DNA from 4 places in the Paenibacillus sp. Marseille-P2973 genome. Region 3 is predicted to be linked to each of the others. Evidence: riboswitches for the same ligand, from Rfam matches in the RefSeq annotation. Region 3 holds a riboswitch; each other region holds the start of a gene.
The links. Region 3 has a riboswitch for cyclic di-AMP ahead of KB559_RS20725 (C40 family peptidase). Riboswitches for the same ligand answer to the same signal wherever they lie in the genome.

Region 1 (3,801 bases), on a different contig from region 3:
TGGCGGCTCTGGGGGTTCTTTGCGGTTTTATTTTGGGCCTGCTTGTTACGCTCTTGCGGATGGCCCCGTGGAGAATCGTCCGATTTATCGGCCATGCTTGGGTTGAATTTTTACGGGGAACGCCGATGTTGGTCCAGCTCTTAATAATTCATTACGGTTTTTCGACGGCGTTCAATGTCAACTTCTCCCCGATTGAATCCGGAGCGATCACGCTTTCGATCAACAGCTCGGCCTACCTTGCGGAAATATTCCGTGCCGGGATCCAGGGCGTAGACCGGGGGCAAGGAGAAGCAGCTCGGTCCCTAGGCATGAATCGCTGGATGTCCTTGCGTTTTATCATTATTCCGCAGGCGATCAAGTCGGTGCTGCCCGCAATCGGGAATGAGTTTATTACGATTATTAAGGAATCTTCGATCGTATCCTTTATCGGTATTACGGAGCTGATGTTCCAGTCCGGTGCTGTAGTTACGATCACTTACGACGGCATGACGCCGTATCTGATCGTAGCGGTTATGTACTTTATTCTGACATTCACACTGTCCCGTATTTTGGGTCTGTTCGAAAGGAAGTTGAAAGCCAGTGATCACCGTTAAAAATTTGCATAAAAAGTTCGGCCAGCTTCACATTTTGAAGGGGATCGATCTGGAAATCGCCAAAGGAGAGGTCGTCGTTGTGATCGGCCCCAGCGGCTCGGGGAAGAGTACCTTTCTCCGCTGTTTGAATCTTCTGGAGGAACCAACCGAGGGCGAGATCACGTTCGAAGGGGAATCCATTACCGGTAAACGCCACAATATCAACAAAACCCGCGAAAAAATGGGCATGGTGTTCCAGCAGTTTAATTTGTTTCCGCATAAAAATGTGATCGATAACATCACGATGGCTCCCATCCGCGTAAAAAAAATCGAGAAGAACAAAGCGGAAGCTTTGGCCATGGACCTGTTGCGCACGGTCGGACTGGAAGACAAGCGGGACGCTTATCCTTCCCAGCTGTCGGGCGGACAGAAGCAGCGGATCGCGATTGCCCGCGCGCTCGCTATGGAGCCGCATGTGATGCTGTTCGATGAGCCGACCTCCGCGCTTGATCCGGAGATGGTCGGAGAGGTGCTGGACGTGATGAAGAACCTAGCCGACAAGGGGATGACGATGGTCATCGTCACGCATGAAATGGGCTTTGCCCGCGAAGTTGGGGACCGGATTCTGTTTATGGATCAGGGTGTCATTATGGAGCAAGGGACTCCGCAGGAGGTCTTTGGTTCGCCGAAGAATCAGCGGACCAAGGATTTTCTCAGTAAAGTGCTGTAACTTAACTCTATAACATGAATGAACCGCCGGAGAACGTTCGGGCGGTTTTTTTGAGTTCGATCGCTTTTACAGAATTGTAATCACATCATCGGCGAAAATAGTGCGATTGGCTGCTACTTAACGCATCATGGAAACATTTGCTTGCCCTATTGGTTACAAAATTGTGATATATTGATTAGGCCAAAACCTGCCAGCGCAGGTGCGGGGGACGATTTTCCGATTTGCTGTACCCGTCAAATGACGAGAACACGGCTATCTTGGGGTGAAGCGAAGTAAATGCGCAGGGGCCTATCCTTTTTTCCCTAACCCGACAACTAACTCCGCAGGCGATAGTAGAAGGAGGACATCATGAATAAGCATACTAAATTAGCACGCGCCGTTAAGGCGACAATTATTGCAGTCGGATTGGCAGGAGCTTTGCAGTCGGTACCTGTCCATGCGGATTCGATACATAAAGCGAAGGAAGGAGACACCTTTTACCTTCTGGCTAAACAATACGGCGTGGATATGAACAAGCTGATTACAGCGAATCCATCCATCAAAGCATCGAATATTTACGGCGGCCTGGATATCGTTATCCCTGGAGAAGGATCCAAAGCCCTTATGTCAACAGCTTCTGCAAGCGCAAAGGAAAACATAATTCCTCAGCCGTTATCAGCCGTAAAAGTCTCAAGTGCGGATAAGACCGTAGAGGCTTGGGGCAAGAACTTCTCTTACTCCAAAACCGTGGAGGTTAAGGCCACGGCATATTCTTCCGCAGCGAGCGAGAACGGAAAGTGGGGAGCCGTTGATTACTTCGGCAAACCGTTGCAGTTGGGGACCATCGCCGTTGACCCGAAAGTAATTCCTATGGGCACTAAAGTGCTTGTTACGGGACATAGCCATTCCAATCTGCCGAAAAACGCCTTCGTTGCGACCGCAACCGATCAGGGCAGCGCGATCAAAGGGAACCGCATTGATATATTCATTCCGGGCAGTCCGCAAACCGTTAATGAGTTCGGATTTCAGGACGTTAAACTGTATATTTTAGATAAATAATTGAATGCGGCAGCTCCCAAGGGAGCTGCTTTTTTAATTCCTACTCTCCGTTATTTGTACTTCTTCGTTTGCAGAAGCTCGGGAAGAGTCACAAAGTGATAGCCTTTTGCTTTCAACGTCTGAATGATCTCAGGCAGCGCCTGAATCGTTCCGGATAAATCCGACCCCGTTCCCCCTCCGGCATGCTGTAATACAATAGAACCCGGGCCTGCGGCCTTGAGGACGTTCTGTTTCACCTTCTCCGAATCGAGTCCTTTCCAATCCAGCGAATCGACATTCCAGTTCACGATAATATAACCGCTTTTCTTGGCCCACTTAACTTGTTCCTCGTTAATTTCTCCATATGGCGGGCGTATCAACTTGGGCCGATAACCAACGAGATTAGCGATAATATTCTCGGTTCGCAAAATTTCGTTTTGAAACTGACTTCGCGAGCGGTTTTTGAACAAAGCATGGCTAAAGGAATGGTTGCCGATGATGTGGCCGTCCCGGTGAATGGCCCTCAGCAGCTCCGGATGCTTCTTCGCCCGGTGCCCGACGACGAAAAAAGTCGCTTTGACTCCTTCTTTGCGAAGTGCAGCCAATACCTGGGGCGTAAACCGCGGATCGGGCACATCGTCAAAAGTCAGGGCGATCTGTTTCACTTCTGGACCGCGGAATTTAAAGGTTTCGGAATATTTTCGCCGAAGCTCTCCCAGATTTAAGGGCTTTGCGGAAGCAGGTGCGGTATCCAATGAATCAGTATCCTCTGTTAAGGGGCCTTTCGTAGTAAACGCATTGGAGGAGTCGGGGAATAAGCAGAGGATACAGCAAAACAAAGCCGTCATGACGGCGCAGATTCCAGCGGAGATCATCCGCCGTTTGGTCGATCTAGACATAGCAAATCCTCTCCTTTTACCCGGAAACCGTATTATAAATTGGTATGCCCAGAAAACTGGCTAATTATGTGTATTATGCAAATGTGAGGTTTATCACAGACTCGGATAGCTGAAAAATTGCATCTTAATATGAAGCAAGGAGCAGCAAACAAAGTGGCGTTATTCGGGAAGGAGAGAGAATTTTGTCGGAAGTATTGGCTAATGAGCAGGTAGCAGAAGGCGTTTATCGACTCGCCGTGGCGGGACAATTCGCCGGAACAATGGGTCAATTTTACATGCTGCGGGCATGGGATCACTATCCTCTGCTTTCCAGACCGCTAAGCATTTTTAACGTAACCGCGGAATACGTGGAATTTCTATATTTAGTGGCCGGAGAAGGAACGGAAATGTTCTCAAAGTTGAGAAAAGGGGATTCTATCTCCTTGGAGGGCCCGCTGGGTAACGGTTTTTCGAGACCTTCAGGGAAGACGGCGTTTGTTGGTGGAGGTATCGGTATTGCTCCATTTTATTATGCCTTAGGGCAAATTCCTGATGCAGACGTATATTTAGGCTTCAGCAGAGAGGCTTACATGGTAGATGAATT
Region 2 (3,801 bases), on a different contig from region 3:
GCTAAGGAGCTTCACGAGAGTGGGCATCAATTTGCGTTCTTGCCGGATCCATTACCGGGATTGTTCAAACGGGATCTGACCGTGCAGGAGTACCTCCTGCTTGACGAAGCTTTGGTGCAGACTGCCTTTATGCAGTGGAAGAGAGAATCCGATGGACTGCTGAGCGAGCTGTGTTCTCGATTTTTAGATAGAAAGTTGTATAAATATGTAGAAGTGGAATCGTTAGATCTGGAAATGATCGACGACATCCGCGTCGCATTCAAGGACGTGGGGCTCAATCCGGATTACGATCTGGAAATTGATTTTCCGACCGATCTGCCTTATGATGTGTTTCGTCCGGACGGGGAATTTAGGGACAAGCACATCCTTCTATTGGACCGGCAGGAGCAGATCCGGGAAATCTCCGAGGTTTCGGACATTGTGCGTTCCATAAGCGGACTGCACCGGGGGAAATATCATTTGTACTATCCCGATAATAAAATTGCGCCGGTTATCGAACGGCTTCCGGAGCATATTCACGAAATATTTAAGCAAACCACATAAGAATACACCTAAGGAGGTAACAGCATGGAGTTATTTGATACGCACACGCATATGGATGCGCCGCAATTCGACGGCGACCGTGAGGAAGCGATTCATCGCGCTTTGGAACAAGGGGTAACGCGGATGATTAATATCGGTTTTAACCGCGAGACCATTCCGACTACGATGAAGCTGGCGGAGTCGTATGAATTCATTTATGCGGCGGTCGGCTGGCACCCGCAGGATGCGATTACGATGAAGGAAGAGGATTTGGACTGGATTGCAGAACTCTGCAAACATGAGAAGGTTGTGGCGATCGGCGAAATCGGACTCGATTATTACTGGGATACCTCGCCAAAAGACGTGCAGCATGAGGTTTTTCGGAAGCAAATTCGCCTCGCCCGCGAGTTGAAAATGCCGATTTGTATCCATAACCGGGAAGCCCATGAAGATGTCGTCCGCATTCTGCGGGAAGAGAAGGCGAACGAGATCGGCGGCGTCATGCATTCCTATTCGGGAAGCTGGGAAATTGCCAAAATGTGTCTGGATTTGGGATTCCATTTGTCGTTTGGCGGACCGATCACGTTTAAAAATGCAAAGCAGCCTAAAGAGGTGTTGGCGAAGACTCCAATGGACCGATTGTTGATCGAAACGGATTCCCCTTATTTAACACCACACCCTTTTCGTGGGAAAAGGAATGAGTCCGGACACGTCCGTTTGGTCGCCGAGGCTGCTGCCGAGTTAAAAGGGGTATCTCTCGAAGAAATCGCCGAAATTACCACCCGAAATGCGCTGGAACGATTTGGAATTCGGTGAAATCGGGAGCAAAAGCGGTGAAAAAAGAAGCAATCGCGAAAGATTAATGCTTTTTAACTAATTAGCAAGAGATTATTACATTTTTTTAACCATTTATTAAAATAAACGTTGTTGATTCGTCCTTTACAACATGCATCGAAACAGGATAGAATCTTTTCAGTAATCGATTTGGGGTCGCTCATTTGCAGTTGGCGATTCCGGTTACATGGTTCCATGAACCAGTCTCGCTTAATCTCCACTTGTGGGGAACGGGGGAACCAAGTACGACACGCCGGGAAGGCCCGGCCAGATCGTAATTGATTTCTTTTTGGGTCATTGGGGTGAATTCAAGGTCATTGCGCCATGAGCGAATGAACTGAGGAAGGGCGGCACTCTCGCGTCCTAACCCGACAGCTAACCTCGTAAGCGTACATTGAGAGGGCAAACTCGTGCATCCTATTACACCAAGACATTCGGAAGCCACGAAAGAGAGCCTCTTACTCTTTCTTTGGGCTTCTTTTGTTTTTGAATAAAAGTAATAGGGTCATCATACTGTGTTAAACAGGAGGTGACGGTGCCGGGCAGACTGGGGCAGGATGCGAAGTGCAGCTCATTCAAAGTGCATTTCGTAAAAATGAATTGTAGTCACGTCATATGTATCATGAATCGACCTAGACGGCGGGACTATGTAAGGAGGACGGAAGAAATGGGCTTTTTCCGCAAAAAGGAATCCCATGAATCGCGCTCATCCAGCATGTCTTACGCAATGCGGTGGAAACAAGAACATTTACGTCAAATTTCGGTTATCGGATTGTTGGCCATCGCGGTAGTACTCATCATCCTGATTTGGTCTTACAGCCAGAACAATAAAAAGATTTACTTGGTTGTTGACGGGCAAAGTCAAAAAATCGAAACCCGTCATTCGCTGGTCAATCAAGTACTGGAAGAACAGTCCATTGTGTTGGGTCCCGAGGACGCGGTATCGCGGCCGCTCGCTAGCTCCATCCAAGATGGCAACCGGATTGTCATTGTACGCGCGGTTCCGGTAAACGTGAGTGTGGACGGCACGAGCAAAGTGCATTTTACAACCAAGGACAGTGTGCAGGAAACGATTGAAGAGCTCGGCGTTACTATGGGGCAGGAGGATAAAATCACTCCGGCTTTGACCAGTAAGGTGTCGGCGAATTTAGATATTAAAATCGTCCGTGTCACCAAACATAAGGTACAGACCAAAGAAAGCGTACCTTTTACCGTCGTGAAAACATCGGACAATACTTTGCTTAAAGGGAAAACTAAAGTAGTGGCCCCGGGAAGCGAAGGTGTAGTCGTCCACAACATCGAAAAGGTATATGAGGACGGAAAATTCGTGTCAAAGCAATGGCTCGGCAAAGAAGTTGAAAAAGCAGCTTCGCCGAAGGTAGTCGCCGTAGGCACGAAGAAACCGACAGCCGTTGCGTCCGCCAGCATTTCCCGCACTTCGAACGCGGTGAATATCAGCGGGCTTACGACGAAAGGCGGCGTCTCGTTTAAATATAAAAAAGTACTTAAGAACGTAACTTTGACCGCTTATTCCGCCGAAGAAGACGGGATCGGTACGAAGACGGCTTCCGGTACCCGAGTCACGGAAGGAAGAACGATCGCGGTCGATAAGAGCGTCGTTCCTTTGGGCTGGTGGGTTTATATCGAAGGCATCGGCTTCCGTAAGGCCGAAGATACCGGCGGTGCCATCAAAGGCAACAAGATGGACGTTTATTACGACTCCCTGAAATCCGCGAAAAACTTCGGACGGAAAAAGGGCCGGACGGTGTATGTAATCGGTCCGACCAAGCCGGAGTTGAACTAACCGGGCGCGTTTACTTTGCTCAGGGAATGATATACTATTAGGATGATGAATAAGACACGGATAAGAAGAGGATGAATTCCTCTTCTTTTTGTTGTAATACAACCATTTTATTGCGGAAAGGTATGGGGCAACATGATTAAGGAGGTCATTGTGGTGGAAGGCCGCGACGATACCGTGGCGGTGAAACGGGCCGTTGAAGCCGACACCATTGAGACCGGGGGATCCGCGATCAATGAGGCGACGTTACGCAAAATCGCGCTCGCGATGGAACGCCGCGGGATTATCATCTTCACGGATCCGGACCACGCGGGGGAGCGAATCCGCAAAATCGTAGCGAACCGGGTGCCGGGCTGCAAGCACGCTTTCTTGCGGGAGGCAGATGCGACGAAGGGCGATGACATCGGTGTGGAGAATGCTTCGCCGGAAGCGATCCGTGAGGCGCTCTCCCGCGTCCGGAGCGAGGTGGTAGGAGCGTCGGAAGAAGCGCAGGATCAAATCGACTGGGAGGATTTGATCGGCGCCGGACTGATCGTACATCCCGAGGCTGCCGCCCGGCGGCGCTTTATGGGGGAACGGCTGGGAATAGGGTATTGCAACGGCAAACAGTTTTATAAGCGGCTGGCTATCTTCCGGATTAGCCG
Region 3 (3,801 bases):
GAATCGCGCCAAATCTGCCGATTCAGGCTGCGCTGATATCCTCTCCGGCTACTCTGACACAACCCGCCTGGAAATACGGATCGGGAGATACCTATGCCAAGAACGCTTATTATCGCGGCAAACTGGTCTTGTTGGATATCGAACGCCAAGTCGGGGCGAAGACCATGAAGCGCATTCTCTACAACTATGCCCAGAAGTACAAATTCAAGCATCCGACTACGGCCGATTTTCAACGGGTTGTCGAGCAGACGACCGGACGGAGCTGGAAGTCATATTTTAATCAATATATATATGATGGTAAAATGGCTGATTTCTCGGTAGACCGCATTACCGTAACTCCTGTAACCAAGGATGGGAGCACGATTTACGAGTCTGAGGTGGAAATCAGCCGCAAGGGAGGAACGGCCTCCAAAATACCGCTGCTCTTCAGCTTCAAGGATGGCCATACGATCCACAAGGTGTGGAATGGCGATGGCGATCGCGTTCAGATGAAGCTGCAATATAAAGAACCCCTGGAATGGGTCCGTTTGGATCCCGAGTATTCCTTGGTGCTTGAGAACAAGCATATCAACAACTTTATTAAGGCCGAGGTCAAGGAACCTGTCAGCACACGTGCTTCTTTAAGCATCACCAAACTGCTGGAATCCCTGCTTGGCACTCTGGTCTGGTAGGCTGGACGAACAAGAATAAGGCTTATTCATAGCAGTAATGCCCACAAAACTTTTAGGAGGGAAAGTTATGACCTATGTACGAAATGGATGGGGGCTTGTCAGGAGCCAGTTTCCCTCTGTGATCATCCTGTTCCTGTACCAGCTGCTCTGGGGGCTGTTTCTGTACCGTCTGATCCATTCGGCGGTTGTGGCCGTACTGTCCAGGTACCCGGATACGCCCCCGAATGAATTGAACCGGATTCTATACTTGATCGAAGGGCAATTCGAATTAAAGCACAATCCGGAGATTCATCAGTATTTCTGGCTGCTAATCGGGATGATTGTTCTCCGTCTATTGCTGACGCCGCTGTTCCAGGCGGGTATTCTCTACGGTCTGGTTCCCCCCGAGACCCGGGCGTCCGGCCTTCCCTTCTTCCGGGGAATGAAGGAATTCTGGAAGCCCGTCACTCTCTTCTTTCTGTTGGAGCTCGCGCTGCTCTCCCTGCCGGGAATTTGGATCGTCCCGGATTTATACGCCCTCTTGCCCCGTCTCCTTACGTCAGGCGACAGGCTCGCTCCCCTTTTGACCCTTTGTGGATATTTGCTGGGGTGGGTGGTTTACGGTTGGCTTGTCCGGCAAATCCTGCTGTTCGCCCAGTTCGGGTATCTGTTTAAGGCCGGCGTCTGGGGCTCCCTGATGCTGAGCATGAGGTATCTATTGCCGGGGATCGCCATTTCCCTTATTCTCGGAGCTGCCGGCGCCGCCTTGTTCCTTTTGTTCGGAACGGCCTCCTGGATTTGGACAGGACTGATTGCTTTAATTCTGCAACAAACCTATCCTTTCATTCGCAGTCTATTTCAAATTTGGACTCTAACCTCTCAATATCAGCTTTGGCATACCAAATCACAAAAAAGTTAAATTTTTTTCATCTTTGTCCTTCCTTGTGCCACAAGGCCTCCGAGCTTATTCGGGGGTCTTGTCCTGCGTTTTCCCCTCTCAAACTCGCTAAATAACCATTGCCAAAATATACTGGCCTTTGTTACAATAACAACAGCACAATTTCAGTAACAGTTTTGTAATTATTTTTGTCACTATTAGCAGGAGTCTTCTGCTGGGTGTCGAATAAGTAAGTAGTCAGGTGTAAATTACAGCCGAATTCCCTTCACGGGGAACGGGGGAACCACTTTGGGTGAATTGATCTCGCAAGAGAGGGATCATAGGGGACCTTCAACCGAATCCTTAAGCTAACCTCGTAGGCATTGGAAGGAGCATTTCCTTGAAAAAACAGTTAACCGCAGCAGCCGTAAGTCTTGCAATACTTTTCTCCATCGGAACTGGTAGCGCTTTCGCAGATTCCAAATTGGACACCACGATTGAAAAAGCTCTGGGAAGCGATTATGTTTCCGGCGGAACTACCACCTCTGGCTTTGACTGTTCCGGATTCACTATGTATGTCTTTTCGAAAATCGGAATTAAATTGCCGCACCAATCAGGCTCCCAGTACAAGATGGGAACCGCTGTAGAGAAGAAAGAACTGATCGCTGGCGATCTGGTGTTCTTCAACACTTCAGGCAAAGGTGTGTCTCATGTTGGTGTTTACGTCGGTGACGGCAAGTTTGCTCATGCTTCCTCCTCCAAAGGAGTTATCATCAGCAAATTGAGCGATAAATATTATGTCGAGCGCTATGTTGGCGCCAAGCGCATTATGAGCACTGATAAGTTCGAAGAAGTTACAAGCGATACTCAAGATCATGATGATGTAGAATAGTAACGATGAAGCCCGCAGAGATTCTTTATGGATCGCAATCTGCGGGTTTTTTCTTTTATTTAAACCGTCGTCCTAGGAAACATTACCCGGAGAGGACGGGATATACAGGACAAATTAACTTATTTATTCAAAAATAACAAAACAAACTTGCAAACCCGCGTTGATGTTTGGTAAAATGACCAGAGTAAATGGTAACAACTTTGTAATCACTGTTGTAACGTCGTAATCACTGTTGTAACGTCGTAATTTTTCGGGTGCATTCAACAAAGACTAGCCGAATTCCCGGCACCCGGGAAACGGGGGAACCACATTGGGTGAATTGATTTCGTTACATAGGGATCATAGGGAACCTTCAACCGAATCCTCAAGCTAACCTCGCAGGCCTTGGAAGGAGTTTAACATCTTGAGAAAGACATTCGCAGCAGCAGCAACGAGTTTAGCTATTTTGTTCACCATGGGGACAGGAAGTGCCTTTGCGGACACCACATTGACCAGCGTCGTTAAATCCGTGTACGGAACACCTTACAAATACGGAGGCGTCACGACCAACGGTTTTGACTGTTCCGGATTTACAAGATACGTGTTCAAGAAAATGGGCGTTGATCTTGCCCGCGTCTCTACCGCTCAGTACAAGCAAGGTACCCCGGTGGCCAAGAGCCAGTTGAAAGCGGGAGACCTCGTATTCTTCAACACCCTGGGCAAAGGTAAAGTGTCCCATGTGGGCGTCTACCTGGGAGACGGAAAATTCGCTCATGCCTCTTCTTCCAAAGGAATCAGAACAGACAAATTAAGCAACACTTACTATAAAACACGTTATGTCGGGGCAAAAAGAATTTTGAGCGCAGACAGCTATTCCAGCTTTGCCAAAGAATCCTGATCACCCCTGATAGGTTGAGGCCCTCACCTCAACAGCTCGCTTGACCGCACTTGATTCTTGCCGGAATCAACGCGGTCTTTTTTCTTTCCTTCATCTTATTCATATAACGAAGGAATCGATCAAAAGGTTTCTTGGATAAAACCCATTCCAAAAATATTTTTTCCGTTCTCGTTCTCTAACACTCCATATCCTATCTTCCCTATATCCAAAATTTACCCGTTATGCGGATGCCTAAACAGGAAATTTTTAATTTACGCATTTTTTTTGCCTGCCTTCGATTTCTGGCCCCTCTTCCTCCACAAAGCCTTTACAACCAATAAAAATCCCGTTAGAGTGAGGTTAAAAAGAACTACAGCCATATGGGTAGCCGCATAGGCATTCCTATCGTTTAAGGAGGCGCAAAAATGGAAAAACCAATCGCACCATTTCGAATCGTACCCATGGAAGAAAGCCATGGCGCAGATATCAGTACTTGGCGTTACGATTCTCCCTACGATATTTATAG
Region 4 (3,801 bases), on a different contig from region 3:
GAGCAGAATCAGGAATACCGATAAATTAAAACCGAATCCATTGCCGGAACCGGACAGGTTCGGAAACAGCAGAAGGAGCATTACGATGGCCATTCCGATTTCGACCACGAACATGACCGGGTTTTTCATCATTGTGGCCGGATTCAACTTGACCAGGCTTTCCACCGCAGCCTTACGTATAATCGGGCCAGTAAGCATTGTTTTACGACTGTTCGACATCCATTAACCCCTCTTTCGCTTATCCTAAAGTTAAAAACTCGGCAACCGGGCCCATAGCAATGACCGGTAAAAACGTGAGCGCACCGATAAGGAGCACCGTTCCGATCAATATGCCGACGAACAGGCGGTTGTCGGTACGCAAGGTACCGATCGTTTCCGGAATCGGCTCCTTGGCCATTAGTGAACCCGCAACGCCCAACAAGGCTATGATGGAAACATAACGCCCAAACAGCATGACCAACCCGGTCATAATGTTCCAGAACGGCGTATTGTCCGCCAGCCCTTCAAAGCCGGACCCGTTATTTGCGGCAGAGGAGGTGTATTCATACAGCACCTGGGATAAACCATGGAAACCGGGGTTCGTGATTGCACTGTGCCCCAGATCCGTCATAAAACTGATTGCAGTCGGCACAAGAATGATAAACGGATGCGCCAAAATCGCGATGGCGATCAGCTTCATTTCCTTGGCCTCGATTTTGCGGCCCAGAAATTCCGGCGTCCGGCCGACCATCAGCCCGCAAATAAACACTCCTAGAATGGCGTACATCATCATGTTCATAAGGCCGACGCCTTTTCCGCCGAATACGACGTTCAGCATCATTTGTACCAGCGGAACCATCCCGCCGAGCGGCGTCAGAGTATCATGCATATTGTTGACGCTCCCTGTCGTAGCGGCCGTCGTTACAGTGGTAAACAGCGTGGATCCGGCGATCCCGAAGCGAACTTCCTTCCCTTCCATGCTTCCTTGCGCAGCGTCGATACCCAGTGCGTTGATTGCCGGGTTACCCGCTTTTTCCGAGAAATAGACGGTGGATAAAAAGACGAGAAATAGAATCATCATGGCGGAGAAAATGACCCAGCCTTGTTTCTTATTCTTGGCGAACAACCCGAATGTGTATGGCAACGCGGCACCAATCATCCACATCGACCACATTTCCACGGCGTTACTCAAACCGTTCGGATTCTCAAACGGATGTGCGGAGTTTACTCCGAAAAATCCCCCGCCGTTCGTCCCCAAATGCTTGATCGACTCGAGCGAGGCGACGGGCCCCATCGAAATTCGCTGTAACGCGCCATCCAGCGTATGAACCGTCAAGGTCGGATCCAACGTCTGTGGAACCTGCAGTGCCACGAGAATTAGGGTAACGAGCAAAGCTGCCGGTAGAAATACCCGGACATGGGCTTTTGTAAAATCTTCAAAGAAGTTTCCGAGCGTTTGCCCTCTCTGCGTCAAACCGCGGATAAATGATATTGCTACGCACAGACCGCTGGCGGCCGAAGTAAACATCATCATCGTAATGACGGCCATTTGTGAGAAATAGGATAGAGCAGACTCCCCGCTATAATGCTGTAGGTTCGTATTGGTCATAAAGCTGATGACCGTATTGAATGAAAGCGACGATTCCATGTTTCCCATCCCATTAGGATTCAAAGGAAGAAACTGCTGAATCCGCAGAACCAAATAGCTTACTCCCACCAGAACGGCGTTCGTCACAATCATGCTAAAGGCGTATTTTTTCCAGCTCATGCCTTCACGGCGTTTGAAACCGACCAGCTTATAGATCAGTCTTTCGAAACCTCCGAATATGTTGTCGGTACGGTTCGATTCCCCGGAAAACACATGGTATAAATAAGTGCCCAGCGGTTTCACCAGTACAATGATGACGCCGATCACAACTAACATTTGCACTAAATCCATTGGGATCCCCCTCAAAAGTAGGCTTTTTAAAATTTCTCAGGATGAATCAAGGCATAGATCAAATAAAGAAATACGAACAGGACGACCAACCCGATCCCTATCATGGCGTATCCCCCTCCTTTAATTCCTGTTAATCCCCGGTTTCCGGAATGCCGTTTGCTAAAAATCCGACCTCGCAGGAACCGGAATGAATCACATAAGTCGCTCCAAGGCCCTTGTAAATCATTCTCGGATGCCGCTCCGGCGTAATCACGATTATTGGACTCGATGTCCATTGACGGCATAACTGCAAATATCGACATGTTAAAGTTAGCGTAGTTTCAAAAATAAAGACCCTCCCGATCCGAAATTCGGGAATCCTCCAAGTTTTCTCATCCTCCGTCTTCACCCGGATCACTTGAACCGTCCCCAATTTACGAGCCCGTTTCTCCTCAGTTTTGTTGTTCACGAGAACCGCAACATTCCGCCGCTTAGACAACAGCAGCCGTACAAAATTCAGCCCTGCCTGATTTGGCGCAGCAATGAGGATACAATCTTCCTCCACCTTTGTTTCCTCCCTCAGATAATAGCAAGACCTAAAGCCCCTCCTGGTGAGGTAGACTTTACTAGTAAGCTCATTCCAGTACTTTGCACAGCAAAAAAGCCGCAGGAAAGGAAGGAACCTTTCCGCAGCTTCTGGCATGGTGTTCATAACCATGGTGGGCTTATGGCGGTTGCCTCTCCCAATTACGCTTACGAGGTTAGCTGTCGGATTCGGGCGCGAGAGTCGCCCTACGCTGGAAATTAAGGATATTTCCGGCGATTCACCCCATGAAACGTTCCGATCCCAGATCGGCGTTTCGTTGGTTCCCCCGCTTCTGCGTTCGCAGAATTCAGCGAAAAAGACATTATTATTCATTTCGATTTTTCATAACAATTTCAGTCAATTTTTCAGTTTAGGCAATAAAAAACCACAGAGGCACCTTGGCGCTCTGTGGCCTACTCATACGGCTGACAGTTCACCCATCCTCTCTTCATCCACGCTTACGAAGTTAGCTGTCGGATTCGGGCGGTGAGAGTCGCCCTACCCGAACGGAATCCATGGTTTCCGTCCGGGATTCACCCCTGTCCGTTTGCGGTCTTTAACTCTCACATTAAAGACCGCAAACGAACGAAACGGCTTCTTGGCCTTGGAGCCAAGATAGATGCGCCGCAATTTGGTTCCCCCGTTTTCCCGTTTCCGGGAAATTCAGCGATCGACAAATGGTATGATATTTGTTTCATGGATTGAATCATAACTCCGGCGCCGAATCCAGTAAAGTCAGGCAACCGTCTAAAAACAGTTTGCAATTGCCAAATATATGAAACGGGAGCGTTTTCATAATGGTTAAACTCTCTCATTTACGTCATATCTCTTTAATGCTTCATTTTTCATTCCATTATATTAAAGGTCATTAAACGGTTATTGCCCTAAGAAAAATACTACGGCTACAATACAATTGTAAACGTTTACAATTATTCCGGATAGAAAGCGAGGGGTATTCATGCCGATTCGTCAACAAAAGAAAGCCTTATTGAATCAAGTTGTAGGTTCATTGATTTTCAAAGGGTTGACTGCTTCTCTATTCCTTTGCTTCTCTTTTATCCTCGTGGCTCAGATCCCCTACGCTCACGCCGAATCCATGCTGACCATCGATTCTCCGGCGGAAGGTGATCAGGTACCTCCGGGATGGCTGCGGGTTACGGGAGGGTATACCGAAACTTATGACATCAAATTGATTATTAATGGAACCGAACAGCTTAACTCCGTAAGAGAGGACTTAAATGGACCCGAAAGCGGCACTTGGTATGCGGATGTCGACGTATCCAAATACGACGGCAACATCTCGCTGATTGCCAAGGGA

Region 1: another riboswitch for cyclic di-AMP. It lies ahead of KB559_RS04890 (3D domain-containing protein); the one in region 3 lies ahead of KB559_RS20725 (C40 family peptidase).
Region 2: another riboswitch for cyclic di-AMP. It lies ahead of KB559_RS22660 (3D domain-containing protein); the one in region 3 lies ahead of KB559_RS20725 (C40 family peptidase).
Region 4: another riboswitch for cyclic di-AMP. It lies ahead of KB559_RS19255 (hypothetical protein); the one in region 3 lies ahead of KB559_RS20725 (C40 family peptidase).

The regions. Positions count from the first base shown of each region.
Region 1 covers NZ_JAGQEH010000002.1:296,211-300,011, reverse strand. Annotated here, with positions in the region: gene KB559_RS04900 (amino acid ABC transporter permease) at 1-593, shown strand, start outside; gene KB559_RS04895 (amino acid ABC transporter ATP-binding protein) at 580-1,302, shown strand; cyclic di-AMP (ydaO/yuaA leader) riboswitch at 1,471-1,646, shown strand; gene KB559_RS04890 (3D domain-containing protein) at 1,651-2,340, shown strand; gene KB559_RS04885 (polysaccharide deacetylase family protein) at 2,391-3,218, opposite strand; gene KB559_RS04880 (dihydroorotate dehydrogenase electron transfer subunit) at 3,401-3,801, shown strand, end outside.
Region 2 covers NZ_JAGQEH010000019.1:12,897-16,697, forward strand. Annotated here, with positions in the region: gene KB559_RS22645 (HD domain-containing protein) at 1-543, shown strand, start outside; gene KB559_RS22650 (TatD family hydrolase) at 568-1,338, shown strand; cyclic di-AMP (ydaO/yuaA leader) riboswitch at 1,554-1,762, shown strand; gene KB559_RS22660 (3D domain-containing protein) at 2,024-3,160, shown strand; gene rnmV (ribonuclease M5) at 3,293-3,801, shown strand, end outside.
Region 3 covers NZ_JAGQEH010000014.1:35,038-38,838, reverse strand. Annotated here, with positions in the region: gene KB559_RS20735 (M1 family metallopeptidase) at 1-671, shown strand, start outside; gene KB559_RS20730 (hypothetical protein) at 739-1,569, shown strand; cyclic di-AMP (ydaO/yuaA leader) riboswitch at 1,791-1,925, shown strand; gene KB559_RS20725 (C40 family peptidase) at 1,928-2,419, shown strand; cyclic di-AMP (ydaO/yuaA leader) riboswitch at 2,682-2,818, shown strand; gene KB559_RS20720 (C40 family peptidase) at 2,823-3,296, shown strand; gene KB559_RS20715 (GNAT family N-acetyltransferase) at 3,701-3,801, shown strand, end outside.
Region 4 covers NZ_JAGQEH010000011.1:77,614-81,414, reverse strand. Annotated here, with positions in the region: gene kdpB (potassium-transporting ATPase subunit KdpB) at 1-219, opposite strand, end outside; gene kdpA (potassium-transporting ATPase subunit KdpA) at 239-1,918, opposite strand; gene KB559_RS25605 (potassium-transporting ATPase subunit F) at 1,945-2,022, opposite strand; gene KB559_RS19255 (hypothetical protein) at 2,049-2,462, opposite strand; cyclic di-AMP (ydaO/yuaA leader) riboswitch at 2,633-2,806, opposite strand; cyclic di-AMP (ydaO/yuaA leader) riboswitch at 2,924-3,162, opposite strand; gene KB559_RS19250 (Ig-like domain-containing protein) at 3,442-3,801, shown strand, end outside.